DNA from 2 places in the Paenibacillus sp. FSL R7-0313 genome. Region 2 is predicted to be linked to the other one. Evidence: predicted binding sites of a transcription regulator. Region 2 holds the regulator's gene; the other holds the start of a gene.
What was found. Region 2 encodes LexA, which represses DNA repair genes until DNA is damaged. Its sites were predicted from a motif close to CGAACATATGTTCG; they were not measured.
Positions count from the first base shown of each region.

Region 1 (6,262 bases), 340 kb from region 2:
CTTTCCGTTTGTCGGCTCGATCATTCGGTTCAGGCTGCGCAGCAATGTGCTTTTCCCGGCTCCGCTCGGTCCAATGACAACAACGAATTCTCCAGCATTAATTGTTAGGTTCAAGTTATCAAGTGCTTTTGTTCCGTCAGGATATACCTTGGACAACCCTTCCACCTGTAAAAGTGTCATTTTAATTCCTCCTCCTCGCAAGTTTGAATCCTACTTCTTCAGCAGTTCCTCAGGGGACATATCCAGTGCTTTGGCGACTTCCCGGATTGGATCAAAGTCACTGTCACTGCCTTCTACAAAACGGGCTGCGCCGACACTTTCCAGGAATTTGGGATTTTTCGTATCGTAATCCAGCATAAGATCACGTAGCTGTGTAACCAATTCCTCTGGCAAATCTTGACGATAAAGCAGTGGAGCTCCACCGACGATCGGATCGGATTCGGCAATCACGCGGAAATCTTCCTCTTTAATAAGTCCTGATTCTGCCATCATCGGCACCATGAGACTTGACGTCCCAATCCCATCTGCATTACCGTTTGCCAGTGCAAGCAGTGATTTGTCATGTCCACCGGAGAACGCTACACTGCCGAAAAAGGAATCCAGTTCCTTATTGGAAAGACCAAGTTCTTTCATTAATGTGGCACGTGGGTACAGATTGCCTGATGTTGATGCCGGATCGGCAAACAAAAAGTCTTTTCCTTTAAGGTCTTCTACACTTTGATATGGGGAGTCGTTACGGACAAGGATTACCGTATTCGATTGTTGATCACTTTCGGAACGGACAAGCAGTTGGGCATTGGCTCTTTCCGTAGCGATGATGTAACCAAACGGCCCGATCAGTCCAACTTCAATTTTGCCTGCACGCAGGGCTTCGATAACCATGTTATAATCTTCTGCTACAAAAATTTCCGCAGGAATGCCGGTTGCTTCAGTAATGTCTGTTGCAAGCTGTTCCTGAGAACGGTTCATCTCGCCCTCTTCGCTTGGCATAATACCGATTCGGATTACTTCTGGCATTCCGCCTTCACTGGAACGTGAACTTGCTGATGCCCCGCATCCAGACAGGATGACAAGCATAAATACAAGCGAGAGGATCAAGCTTTGATAACCGTTACGTTTACTATTTTTCACAATGTATACCCTCCTGAAATTTGGTTGCTTCCATACCGGATTATCTGGTACACAAGTAGGATACAAGTTGAATGTAAGAAGAGTGATTTGGTGAATCACCGAATTTGTAAAACATTTATCGGACTATGTTTTGTCAGTTTCGGCAATCGGTACAAGTTTTTCTCCTTGGCTCGGGACACGAAACTTGTATAGATAAACAAAAAAGCCGCTAATATAGCGACTTCAAAGGGAATATGTTCTTGCTCTTCGCCGACAGATTTTTATTTATTTTATTCTTTATTTTCATCTACAGACTTTTCAGAAACTCAACATATATTTTCTATGACATAGAGACAAAAAATACCGACCCTTCAACTTCAAAGGTCGGTTTACCCATTTGGGAGAAGAAAACAATGGTTTTAAATGCATTATATCCACCGGATGTGGTTATATACCTTATTCTGCTTGAACTCCATGTTCATGTGGGCAATTCAGTAATATCAACGTTCATATGTTCGGTTAGCATTAAGGTTACATCCACTTTCACTTTGCTCCATAATAATGTCATTTTATGAATGTAACCTCTCACCGAATAATCTACCGTTAAACTCAGTTCGGATCTCACTTCATCTATGATTTTAATATGATGTTCCTTTAACCTTTGTTTCGATTTGTACATTTCTAAAGCAATTTTCTTTTGGGTACCGTCCAGGTAGTCAACATACACAGATTTCATCTTAAAGTTTGAAGCGTATATTTTATGCTTATCTACCTCCAGAGCACCTAAAAGATAAGGGAGCTCTACCACCCTCTTCACGAGTGAAAGTTCCTCGAAAGTCTGTCGCACTTTACACGCCTCCTTCTTCAAGTTTTACAGCGACCAATTGATCAAAATCGACCCATTCAAATCCATTCTCCATTTCAATTTTGATTTTCTTTCCAAAGGTACTGACTGAAGTGACGATCCCATGTATATACCGATTGCCTGACTCAGTAAATATTTCAAAGGTAGCTTGCAATGTATAATTGAGCGACATATCTATATTCTGAGTAATAATCTCCCACTCATCTTCATGGATCAGTGGTTTCGCTTGATAATGAATTTGAGTACGATGCTGTATAATTCGTTCTTTATGTTGTGGAAGCATCATGCGGCTCGATTCCCATAATCCATTGGCCTCCAGTTTTTTGCTCATTTATAATGCCCCCCAATTTTAGATGCTCGATCGATCGCTTGACCCGCAGCCGTAATGGAGCTCGCTCGTAGAATGGCAATGTCGCCAAATCGATCCTTAATGTCGTCCATCACCTGATCAATGGCCCGTTTCTGCTCTTGATCATCAAAAAAAGATAGTTGATATGTATCCGCGTTGGATAATTGAGACAGGGATACGCCTACACGGCGCACAGGTTGCCCATCCCAGTGTTGATGAAATATGCGTTTGGCTATCTTGCATACATCAACGGTTATGTTTGTAGGATCAGACAGTTTAACCTGTCTGTGAAAACTAGTGGGGTGGTCAAAATCCGCTCCAGACACACTTACGGATATGACACTACCCATCAGTCCCTTTTTACGGGCTCTTCTGCACACTTCTGTACAGATATCGAGGATAACTACTTCGATCTCCCAAGCCTCTATGAAATCTCTAGGCAGGGTCATTCCGTTTCCGATATCCTTTTGTGTACTGTGTGTGTTGACGGTTACCGGTGAATTGTCGAGTCCATTTGCAACTCGCCAGATGACTTCTCCATTAACACCCCACTTACTTCTTAATTTGGAAAGAGGCGTATTCGCCAGGTCTCTAATGGTTCGGATGCCCATCTTCCACAGATGTTTTTCCATTCTTGAGCCAATCCCCCACATATCGCGGATGGGCTTATCTCCAATATGGAGGTGTAACTCCTCTTTCTTTAGATGGAAAATGCCCCCCTCTGCTTTTTTAGCGATCATATCGCAGCACAATTTACTGATGATTTTGTTTTCACCAATGCCAGCTCTCGCGTAAACGCCTGTTTCATTATAGATTTTGTCTTGAATTTGCTTGGCCAAATCGACTGGATCATTACCGAATAGATGCATGGACCCTGTAAAATCAGCGAATAATTCGTCTATACTGTACGGTTCGACCAGATCGGTGAACTCCTCAATAATGGACATGATTTGAGTGGATACTTCGATGTATTCTTGCATGTGTGGTCTCACAATGATCAGTTCAGGGCACTTCTGAAGAGACTGCCAAAGTGGTTCCGCGGTAGATACACCCTTCGCTTTGGCTAGTGGACAAGCGGCAAGAATAATTCCAGAACGTCTTGCGGGGTCTCCAGCGACAGCTAATGGTCTATTTTTGTATTGAGGCATTTTTGCCTTTTCAACTGAAGCATAAAAGCTCTGCATATCAATGAGCATAATGGTTCGTTGCTTAGTCAACACTGAAATCACTCCTGTACATTTAAGAACGTATGTTTGTATATTATAAACCGAACATACGTTCTTTATGCAAGAGGTAAATATTTATATTAGGCATACGACGAAGTGATGGATTCAAATCATACTAAGACACACCAGCTTCTCCATCATTTGAACTCCCACCTGTAACCACAGTTTTCATTCTCCTGACTTAAATGCGAAAATACTTGAATATGCAATTAAGGATGCTATTCAAAAGCCAATGCACAAAAAGCCGCTAAATTAGCGACTTCAATTGGATTATGTTCTTGTCCCGAGACAAATAATAAAAGCAGTCGACATCAGCTGCTGCTTTCTTAGTATTTTATTGTTGGATGCTACTCCATCCACTTACATCACATTGTCCATAATCATTATCACCCACAGCAACCATCGTACCATCCGATTTCAGTCCAATCGTATGGACACACCCCGCCGAGATAGCTCTAATTTCTTGCAAGCCACTTACATCACATTGGTGATGTTTATTCGAACCCACAGCAACCATCGTCCCGTCAGACTTAAGACCAACGGTATGATAACTCCCCGCTGCAACTGCTACAATATCGCGCCAACCGCTTACGTCGCATTCACCTTCATTATTTCTACCCACAGCCACTACCGTGCCATCCCATCTAAGCCCAACAGTATGAAGATACCCCGCCGAAACAGCTAATATGTCGCCCCAGTCGTTTACGCTACATTGGTTATACTTATTGTTACCAACGGCTGTTACCGTTCCGTCTATTTTTAGGCCGACTGTATGCCAGTCACCCGTCGTGACCGATACAATATCATGCCAGCTGCTCACGTTGCATTCCCCTTCACTATTTCGCCCCACCGCAACCACGGTGCCATCTGATCTAACCCCAACCGTATGGCACCAACCTGCCGAAACGGTTACAATATCGCGCCATTCGCTTACATTACATTGGTCATGCTTATTCCAACCTATAGCTGTTACAGTCCCATCAGATTTAAGACCAACGGTATGGGCATTACCGGTATTCGTAGCCATATGAACATTACCCGCTGCAACTGCGACGATATCGCCCCAATCGCTTACCTTACATTGACCATATTTATTATCACCCACAGCTATTACTGTTCCGTCAGATTTAAGAGCAACGGTATGACGACGACCGGCCGCTATGGTACAGTTACGGAACCGTTTCGTCTCAAACACTGCTTCCTTCCGTGAATTGTAGCCCATATCTTCCTCCTCTCCGCCAATTGAAAATCCTCGTTTAGTTCAACTGTAAGTCATAAAGTTTGTTGTTAAATCGCACTTTAACAAAAGAAAGGCTCGCACAGGCAGGGGATTCTTACTTCCCTGCCCAATACGAGCGTTTACTTCAAATGCACTCAAACGGTTGATCAAGGTGTGTATTTTTAGCAATCGTTTCATTTCATGTAGCGATATTCTAATAGATCCTTCAAGTTTGAGATTTTCCGCAGCAGCTTCTCCCCGACATTGGTTTCCCTCACCAGCTTCCGCTCCAGTTCTTTGTCCACCAATCTTTTTAGAGATAACACGTCTGTTCCGTTACATAACACATCTTCTTTTGAATTAAATTTCTGATGGGCGACGAGCTGCATGCCAAAAGAATTGTACAGCAAGGTATATCCGGCAATGCCCGTTGTGGACTGATAGGCTTTGGAAAAACCGCCATCAATCACGATCATTTTTCCGTTTGCTTTAACAGGGCTCTCTCCACGACTTTCTTTGACTGGCGTATGACCGTTAATGACATGTCCATGATCTGGATTCAAATCAAACTCCTGCAAAATTTTTCGAGTGATCTCTTCATTTTCACGTAAATGGTAGTAAGGGTTCTTTCTCTCCTTATGTGCTTCTTTATCTTGGATAAAGTACCGTTCAAAAGTGGTCATTTCTCTCTTTCCAAAGAGCGAGGAACATTCCCCTGTCCAGATGTACCATACCATATCCGTCGCCAGATCTTCTGTCTCTTCCGGATGTGCAAAGGCGTAACGTAAATAATCCTCAAAAACATCAAGCAATTGACGGCCGGCATATGTCTTGTCTTCAATCTGCATTTCTTCCATATTTCCTTCTTCATCCAAAGGAATACAGCCGTGGATTAACAAATTCCCGTTGTATTTTAAATAAAGGCTACCCTTTTTCATAAGAAAATTCATATGTCTGGCCATCTTTTCGGAATGCTGAACGGAAAACAGCAGCTTTTCCATCACCTGGCGTTCTTCCTCCAGCAATTGTTCAGGCTTCTGCGGATTTATGGTTGCAAAACAGGTGTTTTCCAGCAGGTATGTTTTACCGCAGATGTTGATTTCATTTTTGTCGTAATCAATCTGCTCCAGCAAAAGTCTTTCAGACATATTAAAGTATGGGCGTCTCTTGATAATCGGGATTTCAAGTTTAAACTGAATCATGGCAATGGCTTGGTGAATTTTCGTGATCTGCAGAATTTCCTGCTCCGTTAGGTTATGACCAGCCTGTAGCTTAGGTCTGAAAGATGGATTGTCCTCATAGTATTTCTCCGCCAGGTTTAGCAGTGGGCGCAGATTGATTCCGTATACATCTTCGATGATATCCAGATTGTCGTATCTGGCGCAGATCCGAATAATATTCGCAAGGCAGGCCAGAGAACCCGCGTAGGCTCCGATCCAGAGGACATCATGGTTACCCCACTGAATGTCTACAGAATGGTAGTTGATCAGTGT
Region 1 covers NZ_CP150219.1:4,395,910-4,402,171, forward strand. Annotated here, with positions in the region: gene phnC (phosphonate ABC transporter ATP-binding protein) at 1-180, opposite strand, end outside; gene NSQ38_RS19270 (phosphate/phosphite/phosphonate ABC transporter substrate-binding protein) at 211-1,131, opposite strand; gene NSQ38_RS19275 (hypothetical protein) at 1,589-1,957, opposite strand; gene NSQ38_RS19280 (YolD-like family protein) at 1,959-2,306, opposite strand; gene NSQ38_RS19285 (DNA polymerase IV) at 2,303-3,541, opposite strand; gene NSQ38_RS19290 (chromosome condensation regulator) at 3,885-4,772, opposite strand; gene NSQ38_RS19295 (fructose-1,6-bisphosphatase) at 4,964-6,262, opposite strand, start outside.
Region 1: NSQ38_RS19285 (DNA polymerase IV) is a predicted target of LexA. The motif match lies at 3,593-3,606, and genes of this name have one in related genera.

Region 2 (6,262 bases):
CGTTCCTTCCTTACGCCACTCTTAAAATCCGTTCGTGGAGATGATACAGCGTTTGGAGCTGATTAGAGGCGTGAAGGAAGTCTTCTCGGTTAACGTTTCAGCAAGGGCATTAATCAGCTTGTCATCCTTGGCCCATGAAGCAAAGGAGTCCCCATCGGAGCGCACCCAATCGATTATTGTCTTTATTGATGGAGAATTAAATGATATATACACTCCTATAAATCTCGAGACTTCTGTAGGCGATAAACAAGTTACATTAAATTGGAATCAGGTACAAAACGTTGAAAAATACATAATAGTGAACCTGAAACGTGCTATCCTTATGCTGACTATGACTACCGGCTTAGAAAAAGAGTTCGATCTGATTATGCAAGAAGTTAACAGCTTTATCGATTGGTACGAAGCAAAACATGCTGGAAGCGGAAAAGCATCTTATGCAATTGACAAGCATGAAAATAAGAAAGGGCCTTTCAAGAGCCGTAAGTACTAGATCCTATATGATCGGGTTCTGACGTTTGAGGTAAGTGAATAATAAAGATAGTTATTCTCCAACGTTTATTCTGATGGGTCATATAGATGTCCCTGTAATAAAAGAAGGGTTCTGATTGAATTCAGAAGCCTTCTTTTATTATTGTTATATTTAATATACGTGAATTTCTTATGGTTACAAAATTACTCCATTTTCGTTACGTAACCTTCATAGTTTCCGTAATATAATCCGTTTGAATAGGTAGTAGATGCTAGATTGAGTACTCCATACCAAACTCCATCAGCATAAGTATATGTCTTTGGAACATATTTTGCATCTCCATACTTATTGTTAGCATCTGAATATCTCACATATTTTTGCGTCGCCTGAATCGTAACACTTTGTGCAGTTACAGAACCTTGAACAGAAGATGAGGCAGAAGCAAGTGATGCTGGAACAGCAATACTTGCTACAATAGCAGTGAGCGCTCCAATTGTGGCTAGTTTCTTTTTCATGTAAATACCTCCTGAATTTTTTTGAATGAATTATAAAACTTTACTTTCTAAAAATACCATATAATTCAATGTAAAATTATGACATATATCACGTTGTGATTTGTATTTCATCCCCTTGCAGATCTGCTAACGTATCTTTCAAAAATTCCTCTAACTAATTAAGTAATATATCCAATCTAAACAGATTTGGACGATCATGAAATGCAGCGGATCAGTGAGATACTAGATGACTTTTTTTAATAGAAGTAGTACAAGTTGATTTGATATTATTTAACCCTTTCTTCGAAGACCGCTCTCATGAGTAGTTGTTGGATTAAAATCTGCTCGTTGTGAAGTTGTGGCCGGGAATGGATAAATCGTCTGAAATAAAATTGTCAAAAAATGTATCTTGATTCTTCTTCATTAGCCCACGTAACAATTTTGTGTTTATCTGTGACCAAGGCTTACCATTATAACAAACACAATCGTTCGTCGATTTAGATAATCGCAAAACTCACTTTTCATTAATGTTAAACTGTCTGAAGCAAAAGTTCTAAATCAAGCCTCCTTAGAAATTCTAATAGCCACGACATAGTAGCAAGTACTATCATTCATTCTTTCAAAATTCCAACCATCGTCCAATATATACAAATGGATGTTTCATTTGTATGTTGAAAGTTTCATATAGAAGAGGTATACTTTAATTAAATTTTGAGCAATTTAATTTTAAATAATTAATTGGAGATGTTAATATGGATCAAGCAAAACAACTAGTGACAGAACAACGTACATTTTTTTATACAGGACAAACTAAAAATATCGAGTATCGGATTAATGCGCTTCAACAGCTTAGAAAAGGAATTGAAAAGTATCAGCAACGGATTCAAGATGCACTTCGGGCAGATTTGAACAAATCAGAGGCGGAAGCTTACGGTTCAGAGATTCGTATTGTTTTGGGTGAACTGGATTTTGCATTAGAACACCTGCAGGAATGGGCTGCACCCAAACAAGTCCCAACCAATCCGGCTATGCCGGATGGGGTCAGCACCATTTATCCTGAACCATACGGAGTGGCGCTTATTATTGCACCTTGGAACTATCCTTTCCAATTGGCCTTCGGTCCACTGATTGGAGCAATTGCAGCCGGTAACTGTGCAGTTATCAAGCCTTCTGAATTAACACCAGCCGTATCTCGTCTGACGTATGATCTGATTCAGGAGATCTTCCCTCAGGAGTATATCGCAGTTATGGAAGGGGAAGTCGAGGCCAGCACAGCATTGTTGAAAGAGAAGTTTGATTATATTTTCTTCACAGGAAGCACAGGTGTTGGTCGCATTGTTATGAAGGCAGCTGCGGAGCACTTGACTCCTGTAACTCTTGAGTTGGGCGGTAAAAGTCCTGCTATTGTCCATAGCGATGCAGATCTGAAGCTGGTGGCTCAGCGTATTGTTCGTGGTAAGTTCCTGAATGCAGGCCAAACTTGCGTTGCTCCGGATTATTTGCTTGTACATGAACAAGTTCATGACGAATTGATCAATCTGATTGGCGCAGAGATCAAAGATAAATTTGGGAACGATGTGTTACAGAACGCTGATTTCCCGCATATTGTCAATGCTCGTAACTTTGATCGGTTATTGAAATTCCTCACAGATGGCAAAACGCTGATAGGTGGACGATCTGTACGTGAGCAGTTGCTGATTGAGCCAACTGTACTTGGAGATGTGAACTGGGAATCAGCTGTAATGCAAGAAGAGATCTTCGGTCCGATTCTTCCTGTATTTACGTACAGTGATCTGAACCCTATGCTGGATGAGATTGTTCGCCGGCCAAAACCATTGGCGCTATATCTCTTCACACAGGATGAGCAACTACAGGATCAGGTTCTGAATCAAGTATCCTTCGGTGGGGGTTGTATTAATGACACACTTTCTCATATGACTTCACACTATCTCCCGTTTGGTGGTGTAGGAGAGAGCGGTATGGGCTCATATCACGGGCAACAGAGCTTTGATGTGTTCTCGCATCACAAGAGTGTTCTGAAACGCAGTGAATAATTAGCCGCTAAAATAATATAAACATGAAAAAAAGAGGTTGTCCTGTTGATCAGGACAACCTCTTTCGTATTTCATTACATCTAGTTTTGTTACTCAAGTTAAATATTAATGAATATCTCGGAAAAGGCCAATGACTTTACCCAGAATACTAACATGTTTCAAACGTAAAGGTTCGAAGGTCGCATTCTCCGGTTGAAGGCGAATATGATCTTTTTCTTTATAGAACGTTTTCACTGTAGCTTCATCGTCTTCAGTCATTGCTACGACGATATCACCGTTATCAGCAGTTTGCTGTTGACGGACAATAACATAATCACCGTTAACGATTCCAGCTTCCACCATACTATCTCCGACTACTGAAAGCATAAACACTTTCTGTTCGCCTACATAATGTGTAGGAAGAGGGAAGTAGTCTTCAATGTTCTCGGTTGCAGTGATTGGAACCCCGGCTGTAACCTTACCAACGACAGGAATACGTGCAACGCTATGAGCAAATTGATGAGAATGCTCAGATTCTTCCTGGCTCAAAAGCTCAATGGCTCTTGGCTTGGTAGGGTCGCGTCGGATCAAACCTTTTTTCTCCAAACGATCCAAATGTCCATGTACTGTTGAGCTGGAAGCAAGTCCAACAGCTTCACCAATTTCCCGTACGGAAGGAGGATACCCCTTCAACCGGACTTCATTTCGTATAAACTCCAGAATAGCCTGCTGCCTGCTGGATATCTTCGACATACCGTATCAACCCCATTTTAGTAACGTTTGGGAAAATTATAACATAGAACCTCCGTTCGTACAAACATAAGTTCTAAATAAAATGGCATTAAATCAGTGTTTTTTAACTTATAGATCAGAAATTGTCCAAAAGTCAGAGCATAATACTGCAAATGCTTTGCAAAAGGAAGTGAAATAAGATATTTCTCCTTCAAAAAAGAAGCGAACAATTGTTCTAAAAATCTATTGAACAAAACAAGTGTTCGTGTTATATTGATTTCAAGAGATAGGAACAAACGTTTGGAGGCGGGTATTTAATGAGATATTCTACTTATCAAAGCATTTATGAACCAATGAATTCGGAACTGGTGAAGTCTAACATAGGGAACTACAAGAAGGTTTTAGCACGTTTCAAGATTTCTTCATGGATGTTAAAGGTAGCCATTACTTCTTTGATTATATTTATTGGATGCAGCACTGTTTTAACTGTATTTGCTGGCAATGAGAATGATGTTCTGCCTGGAGGAAAGATAGCCGTTTCACAAGGGGAAACATTATGGAGTATTTCTTTGGAACATAAACCTACGAATATGGATACACGTATTTATATAGAAGCAATTAAGAAAGTGAATCAACTTCATACAACTTCCATCCAAGTGGGACAAGTACTAGCTCTACCGCAATTTGCAGAATAAAATGCACATCAATGAGTGTTAACGCGTGTCAGCTTGACAAGCTGCCTTTATAATGGCAAAGTTAATATGACTTTGTATTTTTGGAGGGGACAAGCTTGGATATAGATAGTCTGGTAGCACGCATTAACGAATTGGCTCGTAAGCAAAAGTCCACTGGATTGTCGGAGGAAGAACTTGCTGAACGTGCCGAGCTAAGAGAGATTTATTTGAGTAATATTCGCAGCAATTTCAGACAACAACTGGATACCATTGAGATTGTTGATGATGAGAATGACAAAGGCCACCAAGGCAAACTCAAACACTAACGAAACCTAATGATATCATTATGATATTTAGGTTTCTTCCTGTTATTTTGAGTGTGCAATTTATAGGGGGAAATGTTGGTTTGCAATTATGTAAGCCGATACAAAGACACATAAGGGGGATTCTCATGTCGCGTTCGTTCGAGAGAACGGTTAAGAAAAATTCCAAGCAGTTAAATCAGCAACGCAAAAAAAGTGGTCAACCAATCACAGGTACACCAGGTGAAGAAGTCTTTAAGGGACGCAGCCTGTTGTTCCCTATATTTTTGATCGGTCTCGCCTTTTTGTATCTGTTTATGAGCACGTTCCTTGTGCAAGCTCCGATGACAACCTGGGACTGGGTGACAATGCTGCTTTACGTATTTTTGGCAGTCATCTTTATGCTTCGCCGTCCATACATCAAGATTAGCAGTAATCGGATTATAACGACGAAGGGTAATCGTGAACGTTCAATCGGGGTTGACGATATTGTCAAATTCAGAATTGAACCAGGTACAGTTGTTATCGAACATAACAGTCGCGGAAAAAGATGGGTGTTTACCAAGTTATTGAACCGTTACGATACAGATGCGATTGCAGAACGTTTGCTGAAGTTTGCAAAAGCACACCAGATCACCGTGGAAACCGTCGAAAAGTAATTATTGCATAAAGGGGTAGATGATCGGAATGGCATTAAAAGCGATTTTGTTCGACCTAGATGATACTTTATTATGGGATGAGCGTAGTGTTCGAGAAGCTTTTCATGAGACTTGTCTAATCGCAGCGAAAGAGACTGGGGTCAAACCAGAAGAACTTGAAGAAGCTGTTCGTAATGAAGCACGTGGACTGTATGAATCATATGAAACCTTTCCTTTTACCAAAATGATTGGAATCAATCCGTTTGAAGGCCTTTGGGCTAACTTTACTGGTGGGGATCAACCTGAGTTCCGTCAGTTGGAACAGCTTGCTCCAGTTTACCGTAAAGAATCCTGGCGTCGTGGCTTGTTGAAGTTGGGTATAGATCGGGAAGATCTTGCTGAACAACTGGCCGCACAGTTTGGAGTAGAACGGAGATCCAGACCACATGTATACGAAGAAACGATGGATACCTTGCGCCAGTTACAAGGAAAGTACAAACTTTTGTTGTTAACGAACGGTTGTCCTGCTTTGCAACAAGAGAAGTTGGATGGTGTACCTGAATTGACTCCTTTCTTTGATGAGATTATTATCTCGGGTAACTTCGGAAAAGGAAAACCAGATCCGTCGATATTTGAACATGCTTTGAATAAACTGGGTGTTAAACCCGAAGAGAGCATGATGGTTGGAGACAAGTTAACGACTGATATTCGTGGTGCTTTATCATCTGGCATCCAATCCGTATGGATTAACCGTGAGCATAAGACCAACAAAGAAACGTATGCGCCAGACCATGAAATAACGCATTTATCGGAATTAAATCAGCTTATTGCTAATTTCTAAGCAGATCAGCTATAACATCTTTCCTCAGCACCCTGAAACATTGGAAGCTTCAATGAACGATGATGTCGTTCTTGAAGTT
Region 2 covers NZ_CP150219.1:4,051,375-4,057,636, forward strand. Annotated here, with positions in the region: partial or broken gene NSQ38_RS17815 (SOS response-associated peptidase) at 1-165, opposite strand, end outside; gene NSQ38_RS17820 (hypothetical protein) at 53-490, shown strand; gene NSQ38_RS17825 (hypothetical protein) at 673-984, opposite strand; gene NSQ38_RS17830 (aldehyde dehydrogenase) at 1,716-3,017, shown strand; gene lexA (transcriptional repressor LexA) at 3,123-3,749, opposite strand; gene NSQ38_RS17840 (LysM peptidoglycan-binding domain-containing protein) at 4,046-4,423, shown strand; gene NSQ38_RS17845 (DUF896 domain-containing protein) at 4,519-4,728, shown strand; gene NSQ38_RS17850 (hypothetical protein) at 4,854-5,363, shown strand; gene NSQ38_RS17855 (HAD family hydrolase) at 5,392-6,183, shown strand.